DNA from 2 places in the Azospirillum formosense genome. Region 2 is predicted to be linked to the other one. Evidence: riboswitches for the same ligand, from Rfam matches in the RefSeq annotation. Region 2 holds a riboswitch; the other holds the start of a gene.

Region 1 (10,331 bases), on a different replicon from region 2:
CCGGGACGCCGCCATCGCGCTGTTCGCCCAGAAGGGGGTGAAGGCGACCACCATCAAGGACATCGCCCGCGCCGCGGGGGTGTCGGAGGGGGCGCTGTACCGCCATTGGGCGAGCAAGGAGGATCTTGCCGCCGCCCTGTTCGCCGCCGAATACACCGCCCTGTCGCACGATCTGCGCGAGGCGGCGGGGAGCGGTCCGGCGCCGCAGCGGCTGCGCCGCGTCATCGCGTGGGCCTTCGGGCTGGTCGAGGCGGCGCCGGACCGCGCGCGCTTCCTCCTGCTGTCGCAGCATGACGCTCTGCCGCTGGTTCCCGACGGGCTGGAGACCCCGGTGGACGTGGTCTGCGCCATCGTCGGCGACGGCATCGCGGAGGGGAGCGTCGTCGACGCCGACCGCGAGGCCCTGGCTCACACCGTCATCGGCGCCATCGTCCTCAACATCCAGTCGCACGTTTACGGACGGCAGACGGCCCCGCTCGGCACGCTGGCCGACACGGTCGCCGACGCGCTGCTGCGCGGCCTGTCCACCGGAAAGGGAGCCTGACGCATGAGCGGATTCGGCCTTCTCGCCACGCGGCGCTTCCTGCCGCTGTTCGTCACCCAGTTCCTCGGCGCCTTCGGCGACAACGTGCTGCGCGGCGCCATCGCGGTGCTCGCCGTCTACGGCATGGCGGGGACGGCGGGCGACGGCGCGCTGATCTCGACGCTCGCCGCCGCGGCCTTCACCGTGCCCTTCCTGCTGTTCTCGGCGACCGCCGGCCAGCTGGCGGACCGGTTCGACCGCACGCTGATCGCCCGCGCCGTGAAGGTGGTGGAGATCGGCCTGATGGCGATCGCCGCCTGGGGCATCCTGCGCGCCGACCTCGGCGTGCTGATCGTCGCGCTGGTCGGCATGGGCGCCCATTCCACCGTCTTCGGGCCGGTCAAGTACGGGCTGCTGCCCGACCTGCTGAAGCCGGAAGAGTTGACCGCCGGCAACGGTCTGGTGGAGGCCGGGACCTTCGTGGCGATTTTGCTGGGCACCATCGCCGGCGGCTCGCTCGCCCTGGCCCACCCGCTGGCTCTTCCGGGGCTGCTCGGGGCGACGGTGCTGGGCGGGCTGGCGGCGTCGCTGTTGATCCCACGGGCGGGCAACGCCGACCGGACGGTGCGCGTCGGGCTGAACCCGGTGTCGGTCACCCTGCGCGTTCTGCACGCCACCGCGCGGGACCGCGTGTCGATGCTGGCGATCTACGGCATTTCGGTCTTCTGGGGCGTCGGCGCCGTCGTCATGGCGCAGTTCCCGGCCATCGCGCGGGAAACGCTGGGCACCGACAGCGCGGGGGCGACCCTGCTGCTGGCGGTCTTCGCCGTGGGCGTGGCGGTCGGCTCCGTGTACGCCGGGCTGGGTCACCGGGTGCCGTCGCGCGCCGACGCGCGCCGCGCCGCCCTGGCGGGCCTCGTCGCGGCTCTGGCCGGGGCGGCGCTGCCCTTCCTGACACCCGACGCGCCGTCGGCGGAGCCGCTGTCGGCTCTGGCCCTGCTGGCCCAGCCCTGGGCGATGCCGCTGCTGGCCGACCTGTTCCTGATCGCCGCGGCGGGCGGCGCCTTCGCCGTGCCGCTCTACGCGCTGATCCAGCACCGCGCGGCGGTCTCGGCCCGCGCCCGGGTGATCGCGGCGGCCAACGTGGTCAACGCGCTGTTCATGGTGGTCGGCTCCGGCATCGCGGCGGCCATGCTGGCGCTGGGCGTCACGCCGCTGACCGTCGCCGCCTGGGGCGGGGCGAGCATGCTGGCCGCCGTCGTGCTGGCGCTCGCCATCGACGCGGTGGGCATGGGACGGGCGCTGGCCCGCGCCTTCTTCCGGCTGGCCTTCCGCGTCGAGCTGCGCGGGGCGGAGCATCTGGAGCGGCTGGAGGGGGCGGCCGTCGTCACGCCGAACCACCAGTCCTTCCTGGACGGCGCGCTGCTCGCCGCCTTTCTGCCGGGGATGCGCTTCGCGGTGGACAGCTTCATCGCGCAGCAGGCCTGGGCCAAGCCCTTCCTGGCGCTGGCCGACCATGTGACCATCGACCCGACCAAGCCGATGGGCACGCGCCTGCTCGCCCGCACCCTGGCCGAAGGCCACAAGATCTGCATCTTCCCGGAGGGGCGGATCACCGTCACCGGCTCGCTGATGAAGATCAACGGCGGCCCCGGCATGCTGGCCGACAAGGCGGGCTGCCCCATCGTGCCGGTCTGCATCGAGGGGGCGCAGCGCTCCATCCTGTCGCGCATGCACGGGCGGCTGCGGCTGGGCCTGTTCCCGCGCATCACCATCACGGTCATGCCGCCGGTCGCCACCCCGGACGTGACCGGGTTGGCCGGCAAGAAGCGGCGGGCGGCGCTGAAGTCCTGGCTGTCGCGCGTCATGACGGAAACCGTCTTCGCCGCCGGGCAGCGGCCCGACACGCTGGCGCTCGCCCTGCTGGAGGCCGGACGCAGGACCGGCTGGGCCAAGGCGGCGGTGCAGGACGGCGACTTCACGACGCTGTCCTACCGCGCCCTGACCGCCCGTTCCCTGGTGCTCGGCCGCATCCTGGCGCGCGGCACCGCGCCGGGGGAGGCGGTGGGGGTGCTGCTGCCGACCGCCTCGCCGACCGCGGCGGTGTTCTTCGGGCTGGCGGCCTACGGGCGGCCGGCGGCGATGCTGAACTTCACCGCCGGGGCGGAGGCCGTGAAGGCGGCCTGCCGCGCCGCCGGGCTGCGCCGCATCGTCACGTCGGCCCGCTTCGTGGAGATGGGACGGCTCGGCCCGCTGGTCGAAGCCCTCGCGGCGGAACACGACATCCTCTATCTGGAGGACGTGAAGAGCGGGTTGGGCGTCGGCGACAAGCTGCGCGCCCTGGCCGCCTCAGTGGCGCCGGAGCGCTTCCTGCCCCCGCAGGGTGGGCCGGACGACGTGGCGGCGATCCTCTTCACCTCGGGGTCGGAGGGGCCGCCCAAGGGCGTGGCGCTGACCCACGACAACCTGCTCGCCAACATGGCGCAGGTGGCCTCCGTGGTCGACTTCACGCGGCAGGACGTGGTGTTCAACTGCCTGCCGGTCTTCCATTCCTTCGGGCTGCTCGGCGGAATGCTGCTGCCGATCCTGAACGGGGTGAAGACGGTGCTCTACCCCAACCCGCGCCACGTCCGGCTGATCCCGGAGCTGGTCTACCAGACCAACGCCACGGTGCTGTTCGGCACGGACTTCTTCCTGAACGCCTGGGCGCGGGCGGCGGACCCCTACGACTTCCGCTCGCTGCGGCTGGTCTTCGCCGGGGCGGAGCGCTTGCAGGAGGAGACGCGCCGCACCTACACGGAACGGCTGCGCGTGCATCTGCTGGAGGGGTACGGCACCACCGAGACCTCCCCGGTGATCGCGGTCAACACGCCGGCCCGCTTCCGCCCCGGCACGGTCGGGCAGGCCCTGCCGGGCATCGAGACGGAGCTGCTGCCGGTTCCCGGCGTGCCGGTGGGTGGGCGGCTACGGGTGCGCGGGCCGAACGTGATGAAGGGCTACATGCGCGCCGACACCCCCGGCGTGGTCGAACCGACGGAGGACGGCTGGCACGACACCGGCGACATCGTGGACATCGACGCCGACGGCTTCATCCGCATCGTCGGTCGCGTCAAGCGCTTCGCCAAGGTGGCCGGCGAGATGGTCCCGCTGGGGCTGGTCGAGGAACTGGCCCTCCAGGCCGACCCCGACGCCGCCCACGCCGCCATCGCCCTGCCGGACGCCCGGCGCGGCGAGCGGATCGTGCTGGTCACCACGGGCGACGGCCTGACCCGCGACGCGCTGGCGGCGGCGGCCAAGGCCAAGGGCGCGCCGGAGATCGCCATTCCCCGCGACGTGCTGCGGGTGGAGACGATCCCCCTGCTCGGCACCGGCAAGACCGATTATCCCGCCGTCACCCGGCTGGCCGCGGAGGCGCTGGCGAGCGAAACGGCCTGACGTGTGGTGGGGTCAGTGTGGTGGGGTCAGGGGCGGCAGGCGACGTGCAGCCCCTTGCCCACCGGGAAGACGGTGGAGCCGAAGCCGGGCAGGGCCTCCACCGCCGCGATGTAGCCGGCGATCTCCTGCGGGTGCGACAGGGCGTTGTCGGCCAGCAGCAGGCAATCCGGCTCCAGCTTCGGCAGCAGCAGGCGAAGCTGCTCCGGCGCGCTCCAGCGGTCGGCGTCGAAGAACACGCAGTCGAAGGGGCCTTCCAGCCCCGCCACCGTCTCCGTCGCGTCGCCGACCAGAAGGTTGACGCGGCTGGCCAGCCCGGCGCGCTCCAGGTTGGTGGCGGCCTGGGCGCTTTTGCCCGGATCGCGCTCGATGCTGGTCAGCGGCTCCGTGGCGCCGATGGCCTGCAGCGCCGCGGCGAGCCACAGGGTGCTGACGCCGTTGGAGGTGCCGATCTCCAGCACCCGGCGCCGCCGCCCGCTGCGCACCAGGATGTGCAGAAGTTCCGCCGTCTCACGCTCCAGATTCAGCATCTTGCGGGCACGGTCGCCCTCGCGCGCGTCGTTGTCGCGCCCGTAGCTCTCAAGATCGCGGAGCACGCGGTCGACGGCGTCATCCAGCAGCATGGTGGTGGTCCCGGTGGCGGAGATGGTTCAAGACCCTGCGCCGATTGTGGCCGCAAGGTCAAGAGCGTGCGGTCGACGGGCCGTGGTCATGGAAAGCCCCCTCCCGCCGGGTGGCGGAAGGGGGCTTTGCGATGAGAGGTGTCACGCCGCCTGGTTGAGCTGCTCGGCCCGTTGCGGGGCGATCTTCAGGCGGGTGGCGAGATAGGCGAGATAGGCGCGCTCCGCCTCATGGTCGCGGTCCACCGCCATCAGCGAGGCCAGATAGACCTGCTCCGCCATGTCCGGATCGGTGACGGAGCGGACCAGCGAGTCGAGCGATTGCGGCTGGGACAGCTCCCGCTCCACGATCTGCCGCTCTTCCGGGCCGCCGCCGGCCTCGTCCAGGGCGGCCATGACGCGCTGGCGCTCGGTCGCGGAAATCTCGCCGTCGGCGTTGGCGGCGGCGATCATGGCGCGGATCAGCAGCAGGGCGTGCTGGTCCTCCATGGCGAGTTCGGGGAAGGCGCCGTCGCCCGCCCCCGCCGGGGCCGCGTCGGGCGGGGGAGCGGTGCGCTGCTGGAACACCTGGGACAGCCGCTCGCCCAGCGATCCGCCGCCGGACGCGCCGGACCCGCCGAGGATGCCGCCCAGAATGCCCCCCGGCGTGTTGCCCGACCCGGAGGGCGGGGCTCCCCACGGGCTGGCGCCCGGCTGTCCGGAGCGGGCCGGCGCCTGTCCGGAGGAGGGCTGCCCCGAGGACGCCCCCGATGACGGCATGTTCTGCTGCCGCTCCTGATAGGCGCGGTAGGCGAGGTAGGCCAGCGCGCCCAGCCCGGCCATGGGGCCGACGCCCATGCCGCCGCGGGCCTGCATCGCCGGCCCGGCGCCCATTCCAGACCGGTTCAGGATCGAGCCCAGATCCGCTGCGCTCCGGCGGCTGTGCCCTCCCATGCCGGTGGCCAGAAGGGTGCCGAGGATGTTCTGAAGATTCGCCATGATGCGCCTCTCTCCCAATCGGTGTCCGTGTCGATGCAGCTTCGCGCCCCATCAACAGGCGGGAGGGCTTGGCGTCACGGCATAGCTGTCGGTGCCGACGATGGGCAATACCCGCCGATGCATCCCCTATGACGGCCTCTATGCCAGAGGTGGGGTGGCTTTCGAACAGGCTGTGCAGGGCACCGACTTCCGCTATCGTGGCGCGCATCAGAGCGCAGCAAGCGCCGGCGCCCTCCGCAAGGCGGGCGGCATTATGGAGGAGACGCCCATGACCTTCGACCGGACCGCGGAACCGCCTCCGCCGGACTTATCGCCGACGCCGTCCTCCCCGCTGCCGGCCCCGGCCGGCGGATCGCTGTGGAGCGATTATCTCCACCGGCTGCTCGGCACGGCGCACGGCTGCGTCGCCGCGAACGACGACGAGTCCGATCCGGAGCCTGTCTGTTGCTGCGCCGCCGGATGATGCCGTGACACCGTGACCGGGAGCGGTCGGCGGCCCGTCAGCGGGCGCCCGCCGCCTCGATGATCACCGCCGCCACCGCGTCGGGCCGGGAGGCGTGCGGGATGTGGCTGGCCCCGACCTCCACCGTCCGCGCGCCGATGCGCTCGGCGGTCGCCCGCAGAAAAGCCGGGGGAAGCATCCGGTCCTCGCCGGCGACGATGTACCAGGATGGCTTGTGCTCCCACGCCGCGGCGGTCACCCGCGTGCGGAAGCAGCCGGCATGGACCGGCCCCTGCGTCGCGGCCAGCAGCGCCGCCTCCGCCGCCGGCACATCCTGGGCGAAGTTCGCCGCAAGGCTCTCCGCCGACAAATGCAGATAACCCGCGCGGTCCATCGACACGCTGGACAGGCCGGGCGAGGGCGGGAAGGGCTTCAGCGTGTCGTTCGGCGACTGGCCGACCCCCGGCGCGAAGGCCGCCACATAGACCAGCGCCTTCACCTTGTCCTGATTCCCGATCTGGGTGATCACCGCCCCGCCCCAGGAATGGCCGACCAGCACCACTGGCCCCTTGGCGCGGTCGATGGCCCGCTGCACGTGGGCGACATCCTCGTCCAGCGAGGTCAGCGGATTCTGCACGGCGATCGCCTCAAGCCCCTGGGCCTGGAGCAGGGGGATCACGCGGCTCCAGGCGGAGCCGTCCGCGAAGGCGCCGTGGACGAGGATGACGGAAGTGGCGACCGGGTCCATGGACCGATTCCCGTGACAGTGACCGACCCTACCCTCTGAGCACGTCCATGCCCGCCTGTCCAGCGCGGAGGCTATGCTTTTCCTCCCTGCGGAAAAGCCGCCCGGCATCTGGGGTCAAAGGGTGGCGTGCTGCAGAGCGGGATGAAAATTTCGCGAAATCGCCCTTGAAGCTAAGATTGTTCTGGGATACGGTATACCAACAGTGAGGCGGGGCGATTGTCAGCCCCTTCCGCCAAGGCGGACCGTCCTCCGTATCGCCAGCCCGAGCCCTTGAGGTGAGCCATGGTCAAGACCCTCTCCGCCGTCCGTCCCGGAAGCCGCCCGAACGCCGTCCGCGGCGCCGACGATGCCGCTCCCGCCGGCGTCGTGGTCGCCCTGCGCCCCGACCATCGGCAGCGGGCGGCGGTTCTGGCGGCGACCACCGGCGGGCGCGGCCCGCGCATGGACATGCTGACGATCACCCACAGCCGCGGCGCGGCGGAGGATCGCGGGGCGGAACTCATCCACATCGACGGCCCCTATGCGGACGTTCTGGCCTACATCGCCGACTCGCCGGAGTGCGTGGTCTGCTTCGACACGCTGCACGGCGGCATGGCCCGCGCGCAACTGTCCGTGCCCTGACTGGGCGCCGGGCCTTGCTGGAGAGCGAACCAATGAACGAGTGTATGACGGCGCCTTTTTCCGGGCAGGAGCTGGCCTCCGCGATCATCGCGGCGGCGCTGTCGCTCCCGTCGGCCAACGGACGGCTGCATCTGCCCAACGGCGCGGTGCTGTATGACCCGGCGGCGCTGGAGCGGGAGTTCGCGGTGGCTGCGCAGGGGCTGTTGCATTGGTTGGCGCAGAACGAGCCGCGCATCGCCGAGGCCGCCCGGGCCAGCCGGTTGAAGATCGGGGCCGGGGTCATCCGGGCCGCCGTGGCGACGCTGGAGCATGCCGGGCGGCGTTGCCGCGAACTGAGCGATCGCGGTGAGCGGGCGCTGTCCATCGACTTCAGCGCGGTCTGCGACCGGGTCCAGGAGCGTCCTGGATTGCTCGCCCAGACGGTGACCGCGGCGGCCGCCGGCCACATCATCCAGGCGGTCGCCGCCTGAAAACGGCAACCGCCGACGGTTGGGCGTTACAGCAGGGTGTGCTCGACCAGGATCTTGGTGCCGATGGCGAGCAGGCCGAAGCCGCCGATCAGCTCCGCGCGGCGCCCCAGCAGCGGGCCGGCGGCCCGGCCCAGCAGGACGCCGCCGAAGCCCATGAGGAAGGTGACGACACCGATCAGGCTGGCCGTGACCGCGATGTTCACATCCGCCATGGCGAGGCCCACCCCCACCGCGCTGGCGTCGATGCTGGTTGCCACCGCCACGGTCAGCAGGGCCAGCCAGCCCGACCGGGCGGCGGCCGCCTCGTCGTCCTCTTCCCCGGCGAGCGCGTTGCGGATCATCGAGCCGCCGATCAGCAGCAGCAGGCCGAAGGCGATCCAGTGGTCGATGGCCTGGACGAAGCCGGCGAAGGCCGACCCCACCGCCCAGCCGATGGAAGCCATCGACAGCTGGCAGGCGCCGAAGGCGAAACCGACCCGCAACGCCTCGGACAGGCCGGGACGCTTCTGAACGGCGCCGCGGCCGAGCGCCGCGGCGAAGCTGTCCATGGAAAGGCTGACGGCGAGGACGAGGGAGGTCACACCGAGCATGACAACAGGCTCCGGCCAAACGGACACGACAGCACGGCTACCCCCGGTTGGCCTTCGGGAGCGTCCGCACCATCGGTCTTGCCGAACCGGCCGGACGCTGTCCGGCTGCCGCGTGCGCCACGGGACGGCCTGAAGCAGGATGGCCCCGAGTCTGTTGGCGCGCGCCCCTCTCGCTGGAGGGTGGCTACTCCCCAATGACGAGCGGGACCGTAGCGCCGGCGACTGTGCGTGTCAATCTATATGAACAGCTATTCATATATATTTGAATCGCTCTAAAAAGGCACACGCCGTGCTCCGCCGGGGGCGGGGTATGGTGCGGTGCGGAACGATTTGTTAAGAGCCTCTGACGCTTTTATGCCGCGGCGTTTCGTTGGGGTGCGAAACGCTGGGAGTCACTGGGCATCATTGGGGGCGGGGGTTCGCCATGGGGTTGCTGACGGGGATCGGCTCGCTGTCGCTTTCGGGCAAGACGGTGACGCTGTGTGTCGGTGGGTTGGCAGTGTTGACGAGCGCCACCTTCGCTGTCAACGAAACGTTGTTGAGCCGCTACGCCGAGCGCATGGCGGTCGAACGGCAGGAAACCAACATGCGCGTCGCCTGGGACGTGCTGAACCAGTACGGGCGCGACATCAGCGTCCACGACGGCGCGCTGTACGCCGGCAACCGCGCGTTGAACGGATTCTTCGAGCCGGTGGACCGGGTGAAGGCGCTGGTCGGCGGCACCGCCACCCTGTTCATGGGCGACACGCGCGTCACCACCAACGTCCAGAAGCCGGACGGCAGCCGCGCCGTCGGCACCACCTTGGCCAAGGGTCCGGTCTACGACGCCGTGCTGGTCCGGGGGGAGCCGTACCGCGGGCAGGCCGACATCCTGGGCGTCCCCTTCTACACCGCCTACGACCCGATCAAGGACCGCTCGGGCAAGGTGGTCGGGGTGCTCTATGTCGGCGTGCCGAGGGCGGAGTTCTTTGCCCCGATCCGCGACACCCAGACGATGATCGGCGGGCTGGGCGCCGTGGTGACGCTGCTGGTGGCCGGCGGCAGCCTGCTGCTGTCGCGGCGCATCTTCCGCCCGCTGTCCGCCATGCGCGGCGCGATGGAGCGGCTGGCGACGGGCAACCTGTCGGTGGAGGTGCCGGCGCTGGGCCGCAAGGACGAGATCGGCGGCATGGCCCAAGCTCTGAGCGTCTTCAAGGAGAACGCGCAGCGGGTGGCCCGGCTCGACGCCGCCCAGGCGGAGGAGCGGGCCCGCGCCGAGCGGGACCGCCGCGACGCGCTGGATTCGGTCGCCCGCAGCTTCGAGGGTACGATGCTGAGCGTTGTCGAGACATTGAGCGCCACCACGGCCCAGCTCGAAGCCAACGCGCAGCGCCTGCACGGCATCGCCGAGAACGGCAGCGAACGGGCCGCCGCGGTCAGCGGCGCGGCGGGCGAGGCCAGCGACGACGTGCGGTCCGTGGCCGGCGCCACCGAGGAGCTGACGGCCTCCATCGTCGAGGTGTCGCGCCAGATCGACGAGTCCTCCCGCATGGTCCGCAACGCGGTTGAGGAGGTGGAGCGCACCAACCACACGGTCGAAGGGCTGGCCGCCGCCGCCGGCAAGATCGGGGAGGTGGTGACGCTGATCCAGAGCATCGCCGCGCAGACCAACCTGCTGGCGCTGAACGCCACCATCGAGGCGGCGCGGGCGGGCGAGGCCGGCAAGGGCTTCGCCGTGGTCGCCAACGAGGTCAAGGGGCTCGCCAACCAGACGGCCAGGGCGACCGACGAGATCGCCCAGCAGGTCGCGGAGATCCAGGCGGTGACCGGCAGCGCGGTGACGGCCATCGGCGGCATCGGGCGCACGGTGGTCGCGGTCAACGACCTGGTGGGTCGCATCGCCGGGGCCGCCGACCGCCAGAACGCCA
Region 2 (10,331 bases):
TCCTGGCTGGCCCGGCCCAGATCCTCCGGCGTGGCGGCGCGGTCGACCTTCAGCGCGACGACCTGGGAATGGTTGGACAGGACGGCCAGCAGGTCGGTCTGCTCCAGAAGGCCGGCGACCGCGCCCTGCTCGGTGATGACCAGACGGCGCACCGAATGCTTGGTCATCAGGATCAGCGCGTTGAACAGCAGGTCGTCGCGGTCCAGCGCCAGCAGCTCGTAGCGGGCGAGCGGCCCGACCGGGCTGTCCACCGGGCGCCCCTCCAGCACCACGAGATCGCGCAGGTCGGTGCCGGTCAGGATGCCGACGCGGCCCCCGTTTCCTGGATCGCCGTCGCGGACCAGCACGCTGCTCGCCTGGTTGCGCTTCATCGCCGCCGCCGCGTCGCGCAGGGACGCCCCGGCCTCGACGAAGACCGGCGGGTGGAGATAGGCCTGCCGGATGCGCGCCATGGTCAGCGCGGCGGTCTCGCGGTTGGACCGTTCGTTGGCCAGCGCGCTCAGCCGGTCGGCGAAGCCCTGCTGGATCACCGCGCCGAAGGCGGCGTTCTCATGCGCCAGTTCGAGAAGGATCGGACGGGGCACCAGATCGCACAGCGTGTCCTCCGCCGCGACGAAGCTGCGCGCCTGCCCGTCGGAGAACAGCGCCTGGAGGTCGAAGCTGTCGTGGGCGCCGTGCACCGCCACCACCTCGCCGCCGCGGCGTTCATGGACCAGCCCCTGCCGCACCACGAACAGGCAATCCGCCGGCTCGTCCCGGCTCAGGATCACCCCGTCCCGCGCGTAGACGCCGAGGTCGAGCGCCGCGGCGAGCCGCTGCCGCTGCTCCGGCGTCAGGCGGTCGAAGGGGGAGACGGAGAAATCGAAGGCGTCGGACAAAACCCGCTCCACGAACCGGTGGGGTGAATAAAAAAGGCGCCCCAAGACCGCGGTCTTGAGGCGCCTTGAAGATTACACCAGCCCCTTCATCTGCGGAAGGCGGGTGCGACCATTCGCATTAGTGAGCGGAAGCCCCTTCGGCGCCCAGGCCGGTCTGCGACCGGATGTACTGGGCCTTGTAAGCCTCGCGCTCGTCCTGCGCGGCCTTGCTGTTGTCGGTGATCGAGAAGAACCAGATCGCCAGGAACGACAGCGGGATGGTGAAGACGCCCGGGTTGTCGTACGGGAAGAGGGCGGCCGGGTTGCCCAGCACCGACTTCCACACGGTCGGGCCCAGGATCAGCAGCGTCACCGAGGAGATCAGGCCGATCCAGCCGCCGAGAACGGCGCCACGGGTGGTCATCCGGCTCCAGAACATCGACATCAGCAGAACCGGGAAGTTCGCCGAGGCCGCGATCACGAAGGCGAGGCCGACCATGAAGGCCACGTTCTGGTTCTCGAAGGCGATGCCGAGGAAGATCGAGACGATGCCGATGACCACGGTGGTGATCTTCGACACGCGGATCTCGTCATGCTCCGACGCGCGGCCCTTGGCGATCACCGAGGCGTACAGGTCGTGCGACACGGCCGAGGCGCCGGCCAGCGTCAGGCCCGCGACCACCGCGAGGATCGTGGCGAAGGCCACCGCCGAGATGAAGCCGAAGAACAGGTCGCCGCCCACCGCGTGCGCGGTGTGGATGGCCGCCATGTTGGAGCCGCCGATGATCATCGACGGGTTGGGCTTGCCGCCTGCCGCCGCCAGCTTGGCCGCGTCGAGGAACGGATAGGTGTTGGTGACGGGATCCGGGGCCAGCAGCAGCACGATGGCGCCGAAGCCGATGATGAAGGTCAGGATGTAGAAGTAGCCGATGAAGCCGGTGGCGTAGAACACCGACTTGCGGGCCTCCTTGGCGTCCGACACCGTGAAGAAGCGCATCAGGATGTGCGGCAGGCCGGCGGTGCCGAACATCAGCGCCATGCCCAGCGAGATCGCCGAGACCGGGTCGGTGATGAGGGCGCCCGGCGCCATGATGCCGGTCGCCTTCGGGTGGACCTGCACGGCCGTGGAGAACATCGCCTCCGGGCTGAAGCCGAACTTGGCGAGCACCGCGAAGGCCATGAAGGAGGCGCCCGACAGCAGCAGCACGGCCTTGATGATCTGCACCCAGGTGGTGGCGAGCATGCCGCCGAAGGTCACGTAGGCGATCATCAGGACGCCGACGATCACCACCGCCCACAGGTAGTCCATGCCGAACAGCAGCTGGATCAGCTTGCCGGCGCCGACCATCTGGGCGATCAGGTAGAAGGTCACCGTGGCGAGCGAGCCGCAGGCGGCCATCGTGCGCATCGGGGTCTGCTGGAAGCGGTAGGAGGCGACGTCGGCGAAGGTGTACTTGCCGAGGTTGCGCAGGCGCTCAGCGACCAGGAACAGGATGATCGGCCAGCCGACCAGCCAGCCCACCGAGAAGATCAGGCCGTCGAAGCCGGAGGTGTAGACGAGGCCGGCGATGCCGAGGAAGGAGGCCGCCGACATGTAGTCGCCGGCGATGGCAAGGCCGTTCTGGAAGCCGGTGATGCCGCCGCCCGCGGCGTAGAAGTCCTTCGCCGACTTCGTGCGGCGCGCCGCCCAGTAGGTGATGCCGAGCGTGGCCAGCACGAAGACCAGGAACATGACGATCGCCGAGAAATTCGTCGCCTGCTTCTGGACCGCGCCTTCGACCGCCGCCGCGTGCACCGACGCGGGGATGAGCGCGCCGGCCGCGACGGCCGCGACGCCCACACGATTGACCAGCGAACGCATCACTTCGACTCCTCCATGATCTGCCGGTTCAGCTCATCGAACTCGCCGTTCGCCCGGTGCACGTAGATTCCGGTCAGGATGAAGGCCGAGATGATGGTGAAGAGGCCGACGGGGATACCCCAGGTGGTCACGCCGTTGCCGATCGGGGTACCCAGGAACCCCTTGCCGAAGGCGACCAGCAGGATGAAGCCGAAGTAGATGACGAGCATGGCGATCGAAAGCGTCCACGCGAATGCGCTACGCTTCTGCACCAGCTCCTGAAACTTGGGATTCGCGAGAATCCTCTGAGCGTTTTCTTTCATAGTGCGTCCCCTCGCGAGTGCCGAGCGATTTTTGCAAGGTCATATTAGACACTCGGACCATATGGTCTTTGTAACGAACTATCCCGTCAACAACTTTGATGCAGGCCAACCGCTAAAAAGCGCCTTGACGCAGCCCGCGGCCGTTGTTCCGGAGGTTCGTTCACTAACCCATGGCAGCGAAAGGGCGATGGGGGCACGAAATATTGTGAAGCCTGGGCTTAAGAATTGGTGCGCGGAAGCCAAGGTATGCGACCAAAAGTCACACCTTCCTCCTTCAACTCCTCCGCTTCCTTGTCGGTGGCCTCGCCGTAGATTCCGCGCGGATCGGTTTCGCCATAATGGATGCGCCGCGCCTCTTCGGCGAAGCGGTTCCCGACGTAATCGCAATTCGTTTCAACCGTGCGGCGAATTTCCGTCAATTGACGCATGACCTCCGCCGCGAAGCGCTCGCGCAGTTCCGCCGGAACGGACGGGGTCGCGGTCGCCGGGGAAACGGCGGGGGCCGCCGCGCCGCCGCCCGCCGCGGGCACAGCCTCCGGCGCGCCGCCCTCCCGGGCCGCGTCGTCCCTGGCGTGGCCCCCCTTGGCGATGCGCGGGGCCATGGGGGCCTTGGTGATGTGCGTGTCGCCGCAGACCGGGCAGGCGATGGCTTTGGCGGCGGCCTGCGTCTCGTAGGCGTCGCCGTTGCGGAACCAGGCTTCGAACCGGTGGTCGGCCGTGCATTTCAGAACGAAGAGGATCATGTCCCCGTCGGATGCTCCAGGATGAGAAGAACGGATGGTCATGATATACGGTCGGTGACCGGTTGCCAGTTCAGCACGACCCCGGCGTCGCGGTCAAACACGCGTCACGAACGAGCGGGAGCGTCCGTCCCTTGTCCACACCGTCCACCACCGGATCGCCGCAAGCCGGATCGCCGCACGCCGCGATCAGCCCGCCCTCTCCCTGGGTCGCGCGTTTCGCGCCGCTGGTGCGGGCGGGCGGCCCGGTCCTCGATCTCGCCTGCGGGTCGGGACGGCACCTGCGGCTGTTCCGGTCGCGCAACCATCCGGTGGTCGGGCTGGACCGCGACCTGCGCGGGGTGGCCGACCTCTCGGGGGCGGCGGGGGTGGAGCTGGTGGAGGCCGATCTGGAAAACGGGGCGCCGGTGCCGCTGCTGCGCGACCGCCGCTTCGCCGCGATCGTGGTGACCAACTACCTGCACCGCCCGCTGTTCCCGGCCATCCTCGACGCCCTGGAGCCGGGCGGCCTTCTCCTTTATGAGACCTTCGCCCTGGGCAACGCCCGTTTCGGCCGCCCCGCCTCGCCCGCCTTCCTGCTGCGCAGCGGCGAGCTTCTGGAGATGGCGCGCGGGCGTCTCCAGGTCGTCGCCTACGAGCATGGCGAGGTCGCGTCACCCAAGGCCGCGGTGGTGCAGCGGCTGTGCGCGGTCAAGGACCTGGAGGCCGGAAGCGGCCTGGACGGCGACCCGGAGCCCCGACCGCTTCCCGGTTGATGGCCGCTTGATGGCCGCCTGACCACCGCGCGCCGTCGAACATTACAAATAATTCAACATCTGTTCATATGAATTGACGCTTGAAAACGGGGTCGCTAGGGTCCGCCCGCGTTTTTGGGGAGTAACCGTCCTTCGCCACGCCGCGAAGGAGCCTGCGTCAACAAACTCGGTCCGGGCGACCGTGGCGCAGACGGCACCGGCGAAGCCGGGCTTGGTGAGACCAACGGCGCGACGTCCCGGAGGGCCATGGGACCGTCGCGCCGTCGGTCCGTCTTGGCCCAGGGGATTCCCGGTTTGACCGCAACCACTCTTCTGCTTCTCGGCTTCAGCCTGTCGGTGGACGCCTTCGCCGCGGCCGTCGGCAAGGGCGCGGCGAGCGAGCGCGCGCGGCTGGTCGACGCGCTCCGCGTCGGCGCCTATTTCGGTTTCTTCGAAGCCGTCACCCCGGCCCTGGGCTGGATGGTCGGCATCGCCGTCAGCGCCTGGATCGCCAGCGTCGACCATTGGGTCGCCTTCGGGCTGCTCGCCCTGGTCGGCGGCAACATGATCCGCCAGGGCATGAGGACGGAGGCCGCGCCGGAATCCGGGGAACAACCGGCGCGCAAGGGTCAGCTCGGCCCCATGCAGCTCGTCCTCACCGCGCTGGCGACCAGCATCGACGCCAGCGCGGTCGGCGTCAGCCTCGCCGTGGTCGACGTGAACATCGTCCAGGCCTGCGTCATCATCGGTCTGGTGACCGCGGTCATGGCCTTCGGCGGCGTGCTGATCGGGCGCAAGGCCGGTCCGCTGCTCGGCCGCAAGGCGGAGATTCTCGGCGGTCTCGCCCTGCTCGGCATCGGCACCAAGATCCTGGTCGAGCACACGCTGCTCTGACCTCTCCCGGCGGCGCCCCGCCCGCTCGGAAGGCCCCCGTCAGAAGCCGACCCGGTCGAGCGTGAAGGTCCGGTCATGGGTGAGGGCCGGCACCATGCGGCGGGCCTCCTCGACGCGGTCCATGTCCAGTTCCGCCAGGACGAAGCCCACCGCCTCCTCGGCGTCGGCCAGCACCTCGCCCCAGGGGGCGACGATCAGGGAATGGCCGTAGGTCAGCCGTCCCTGGTCGTGGCTGCCGGTCTGGGCCGGGGCCAGGACGAAGCAGCCCGTCTCGATGGCGCGGGCGCGCAGCAGCGTGTGCCAGTGCGCCCGCCCGGTCGGGACCGTGAAGGCCGCCGGCACCGTCAGGATCGACGCCCCCGCCTGGGCCAGCGCCCGGTAGAGATAGGCGAAGCGCAGGTCGTAGCAGACGGTCATGCCGACCCCGCCCCACGGCGTGGCGGCCAGGACCGCGCGGTCGCCGGGCCGGAAGGTCGCGGACTCGCGGTAGCTCTCCCCGCCCTTCAGGTCGACGTCGAACATGTGGAGCTTGTCGTAATGGGCGACGGCCCGCCCCTCGGCGTCGAACAGATAGCTGCGGTTGGCCACCCGCCCGTCGTCGAGCAGGACGCCCAGCGTCCCGGCGAGCAGCCAGGCCCCGGTCTCCCGCGCCAGGTCGGCGAAGAAGGGGATCGCCGGATGCTCGTCGGCCGTCCTCACCCGTTCCAGCACCTTGGCGCGGCCCTGCACGATCATGCTGACATTCTCGGGCAGGGCGATGAAGTCCGCTCCGGCGTCGCGCGCCCGGCGGACCAGATCGCCCGCCGCCTGAAGGTTCGGAAGGATTTCCGTGCCCGCGTTGACCTGGACGCAGGCAGCCTTCAGGACGCCGCTCATCCCCCGATTCCCAGGATGGGGTCGAGCTTGCCGGCACGGTCCAGCGCGTGAATGTCGTCGGAGCCGCCGTAGGGCTTCCCGTCGATGAAGATCTGCGGAACCGTCATGCGCCCCTCGGCCCGCTGCACCATCTCCTCGCGGCGGCCCGGCTGCATGTAGAGGTCGATCTCCTCATACGCCACCCCCTTGCTGTCGAGCAGACGCTTGGCGCGCGAGCAATAGGGGCAGAAGGGCGTGGTGTAGATGACGACGTCGGCCATGCGGAGGGCTCCTTGGCTGTTTTGAACGGTTATAAGATCAACCGCCGCACGGCGTCACCCGTTACGTTTTCATGGCTCACGTTCCCGGCTCACGTCTTGACGACGCGCGCCAGGGTCAGCGCGTCCACCCGCTCCGCCCCGGCGCGCAGCAGCACCCGCGCGCATTCCGACAGGGTGGCGCCGGTGGTCAGCACGTCGTCGACCAGCACGATCCGCTTTCCCGTCACCCGCGCCTCCAGCCCCGGCCGGACCGCGAAGGCGCCCTTGACGTTCCGCCGCCGCCCCGAGCGGTCGAGCCCGCCCTGCGACGGGGTGGAGCGGCGGCGGACCAGAAGGTCGGGAACCACCGGGCGCCCGGCCTGCCGCCCCGCCGCCTGGGCGAGCAGGGCCGCCTGGTTGTAGCGGCGCCGGAACAGCCGCAGCCGGTGCAGCGGCACCGGGGCCAGCAGATCGGCGTCGGCCAGCAGTTCCGCCCCGGCGCGGGCCAGCCACGCGCCATAGGCCCCGGCGGCGTGGATGCGGTCGCCGTGCTTGAAGCCGAGGACCAGCGGGCGGCTGCCGTCGTCGTAGGCCAGGACGGCGCGGGCGCGGGCGAAGAGCGGCGGCTCGGCGATGCAGGCGCCGCACAGCGGCTCGCCCTCCAGCGCGAACTCGAAGGGCGTGCCGCAACAGGCGCAGAGCGGGGGCGCGATGAAGCTCAGACCGCTCCAGCACGGCGCGCAGAGGCCGCCCTGCCGGTCCACCGCCCCGCCGCAGCACAGGCAGCGCGGCGGCAGCAGCGTGTCGAGAATCCCCGTCCAGAGGCTGGTCGCCAACCGCTGCGGAAAGGCCATGGCGGCGCGCCCCCCTCAGTCCAGGTCAGTTCAGGCCGGCGATGCGGTCGAAGATCACGAAGGTGTAGTCGCGCAGCGCGATGTAGATGGCCGGGCCGGTGATGAACAGGATCGCCAGCGTCGCGAAGATCTTGAGGTCCTGCTGCAGCGTCGATTCGTTGATGTTGGTCGCCTGCTGGAAGATGGTCAGCACCATGCCGAGCACCGTGGTGACGACGAGGACCGGGGTGGTGATCTTGATGATGACGATCAGCGCCTCGTAAGTGGCGCCGATGGCTTCCTCGATGCCCATGGCAAGCTCCCGCAGGTTCGGGGCCGACCATAGCACGGCCCCGCCCTTTCGCCGATGGTTGTAGCCCGCCGGGGCTGGGCTATATTGCGGGCATGACCACGCCCGACAGCATGACCGTCTTCGACCGCGCGCTCGTCCGCCGCCGCCGCGACCGCGCCGTCCCCGCCTTTGCCGAGCACGCCTTCCTGTTCGAGGAGGTGGCCGAACGCCTCGTCGACCGGTTGGAGGACGTGGCCCGGCCCTTTCCCACCGTGCTCGACCTCGGCGCCCACGACGGGGTGATGGGGCGGACGCTGCGCGGGCGCAAGGGCGTCGAGACGCTGGTCGCCTGCGACCTCTCCCCCGGCTTCGCCCGGCGGGCGGGTCCGCTGGCCGTTGCCGCCGACGAGGAGCTGCTGCCCTTCGTGCCGGAGACCTTCGACCTCGTGGTCAGCAACCTCAGCCTCCACTGGGTCAACGATCTGCCGGGGGCCCTGGTCCAGGTGCGGCAGGCGCTGAAGCCCGACGGCTTCTTCTGCGCGGCCATGCTGGGCGGGGAAACGCTGCTGGAGCTGCGCCGCTGCCTGTACGAGGCGGAGATGGAGGTGGCCGGCGGCGTGTCGCCCCGCGTGTCGCCCTTCGCCGAGATCCGCGACGTCGGCGGGCTGATGCAGCGCGCCGGCTTCGCCCTGCCGGTGGTGGACAGCGACGTCATCACCGTCACCTACAGCGACGCCTTCCGGCTGATGCGCGACCTGCGCGGCATGGGCGAGACCAACGCCGTCCTGGCCCGCCGCAAGGTGCCGGCCACCCGCGCCCTGCTGTTCGACGCCGCCCGCCGCTACGCCGAGCGCTACGCCGAGCCGGACGGGCGCATCGAGGCGACCTTCCAGATCCTCTATCTGGCCGGCTGGTCGCCGCACGAGAGCCAGCAGCAGCCGCTGAAGCCCGGCTGCGGCGAGGTCCCGCTGGGCGAGGCGCTCAAGGGGGCGGCGCTCAAGGGGGCGGCGGAGAAGGGTCCGTAATCCGGAGCGGGGCGGGATCGACCGCGGTCCGCAGCCTCACCCGATCATCCGGATCGCCATCCAGCCCAGCACCCCGGCGTTCACCACCATGATGACCGGTGCCGCCCGCGCCACCGCGGAGCGCCACGTGCGCCCCGCGAGATGGCCGGCGAGGCCGACCGCCAGCAGGCTCGGCAGGGTGCCCAGCGCGAAGGCCGCCATGCCCAGCGCCCCGGTCAGCGCGCTGCCGCTCGCCGCGGCCACCGCCACCGCGCCGTAGAGAAGACCGCAGGGGATGAAGCCCAACGCCAGCCCCAGCCCATAGCCGCGCCAGCCCGTGGGGTTGCCGAACAGAGGGCGGGCCAGCCGGGACACCCGGTCGCCCCACCAGCGCTGCACCGCGCCGTCGAGCTTCGGCACCCAGGCGGTCAGGCCCTTCACCGCGTAGCCGAGGAAGAACAGCGCCGCGAAGGCCAGCAGCGCCACCGACAGCCATTTCAATCCCGGCAGCGCCCCGACATGGCCGGCGACCGCCGCCGCCGCCGCGCCGATCAGCGTGTAGGTGGTGCCGCGTCCCAGATGGTAGGGCAGCACCGCCGCCCCGGCCAGCCGGTGGAACTCGCTCATCCGCGAAGCCGGGACCTGCTCCAGCCGGGCGGTGACCTGGGCCAGAACGAAGGGGCCGCACATGCCCGCGCAGTGAGTCGATCCCCCGACCAGCCCGGCGGTCAGCAGCGCGACCAGCAGCCCGCCGTCGCGGTCGATGACGATGGCGCACTGGTTGAGGCCGGCTTCGAGAAGCGTCAGAGCCGAATGGGCGTCCACGGCGGACCTCCGGTTGGAAGACCGCCCGTGTATAGGGGAAGCCCGCCGTGAAGGCCATGACCTGGGTCAACGGGCCCTGGGTCAACGGGTCCTGGGTCAACGGGTCCTGGGTCAACGGGCTCCGTCCCGCGCCGGCTCGGGCCTGCAGGGTTCAGGTCTCGGAGCCGGACTGCGCCACCTCGTGCACCTCCACCGGCTGGGCGGCGTGGCGGTTCATGATCTCCAGCGCCTGCTGCTCGCGCCCGGCGTCGGCCAGATTGACCCACAGCAGGATGCCGCCCTTGTCGAGGTGCTGGAGCATCGGCTCGTTGCGCTTGTCGGTCAGCCAGTTCGACATGACCGAGCCCATGGCGCCGCCGCCCACGCCCGCCGCCGCCGCCGCGGCGGCCGCCGCCAGGGCGGTGCCGCCGGTGGCCAGGACGGCGCCGGTCGCCAGGATCGCCCCGACATAGGCCGGGAAGCCCACCGCCACGCCCTTCACGCTGCCGACATCCTCGGGCGAGACGTAGGCTTGGCGCGGCGCGTCGGGGTCGTGGGCGATGTCCTCCGCCCGCTGCGGCACATGGCCGAGATGGTCGCGGATGGTCTCGTCGTTGGCGAGCACGCTCAGCTCGTGACGCTGGAAGCCGGCGAGGGTCAGCTCGTCGACGACCTTCTGCAGGGCGTCGCGGCTGGCGAAGATGCCCACGGCCTCGCGCACGGCGCCACGCAGATGGCCGCCGGAGCGGTTCGCGTTCACATCACTTTCGAAGGTCATGGCGGTCTTCCCCTGTTGCGCTTCCCGGTTGAGCTTCAACCATGGGCGCCAAGCGGAGGTTCCCGGCGGCAGGCCACGCGGCGTCAGGGCTTTCCCGCGGCGGGGGGCGGGGTCACC

Evidence for each region. Region 2 has a riboswitch for manganese ahead of ABVN73_RS11435 (manganese efflux pump MntP family protein). Riboswitches for the same ligand answer to the same signal wherever they lie in the genome.
Region 1: it holds a riboswitch for manganese, as region 2 does, so the genes downstream of both, ABVN73_RS23330 (manganese efflux pump MntP family protein) here and ABVN73_RS11435 (manganese efflux pump MntP family protein) in region 2, are expected to answer to the same signal.

The regions. Positions count from the first base shown of each region.
Region 1 is NZ_CP159404.1:589,367-599,697, reverse strand. It holds gene ABVN73_RS23370 (TetR/AcrR family transcriptional regulator) at 1-544, shown strand, start outside; gene ABVN73_RS23365 (acyl-[ACP]--phospholipid O-acyltransferase) at 548-3,958, shown strand; gene ABVN73_RS23360 (class I SAM-dependent methyltransferase) at 3,985-4,578, opposite strand; gene ABVN73_RS23355 (tellurite resistance TerB family protein) at 4,720-5,553, opposite strand; gene ABVN73_RS23350 (hypothetical protein) at 5,822-6,016, shown strand; gene ABVN73_RS23345 (alpha/beta hydrolase) at 6,054-6,743, opposite strand; gene ABVN73_RS23340 (hypothetical protein) at 7,026-7,364, shown strand; gene ABVN73_RS23335 (hypothetical protein) at 7,409-7,834, shown strand; gene ABVN73_RS23330 (manganese efflux pump MntP family protein) at 7,861-8,424, opposite strand; yybP-ykoY riboswitch at 8,428-8,629, opposite strand; gene ABVN73_RS23325 (methyl-accepting chemotaxis protein) at 8,849-10,331, shown strand, end outside.
Region 2 is NZ_CP159402.1:2,387,346-2,397,676, forward strand. It holds gene ABVN73_RS11410 (putative nucleotidyltransferase substrate binding domain-containing protein) at 1-878, opposite strand, end outside; gene ABVN73_RS11415 (cation acetate symporter) at 997-2,718, opposite strand; gene ABVN73_RS11420 (DUF485 domain-containing protein) at 2,718-3,020, opposite strand; gene ABVN73_RS11425 (DUF1178 family protein) at 3,239-3,763, opposite strand; gene ABVN73_RS11430 (methyltransferase domain-containing protein) at 3,895-4,515, shown strand; yybP-ykoY riboswitch at 4,618-4,727, shown strand; gene ABVN73_RS11435 (manganese efflux pump MntP family protein) at 4,810-5,388, shown strand; gene ABVN73_RS11440 (carbon-nitrogen hydrolase family protein) at 5,428-6,264, opposite strand; gene grxC (glutaredoxin 3) at 6,261-6,524, opposite strand; gene ABVN73_RS11450 (ComF family protein) at 6,614-7,357, opposite strand; gene ABVN73_RS11455 (flagellar biosynthetic protein FliQ) at 7,383-7,685, opposite strand; gene ABVN73_RS11460 (methyltransferase domain-containing protein) at 7,742-8,653, shown strand; gene ABVN73_RS11465 (sulfite exporter TauE/SafE family protein) at 8,690-9,457, opposite strand; gene ABVN73_RS11470 (hypothetical protein) at 9,609-10,214, opposite strand; gene ABVN73_RS11475 (hypothetical protein) at 10,298-10,331, opposite strand, start outside.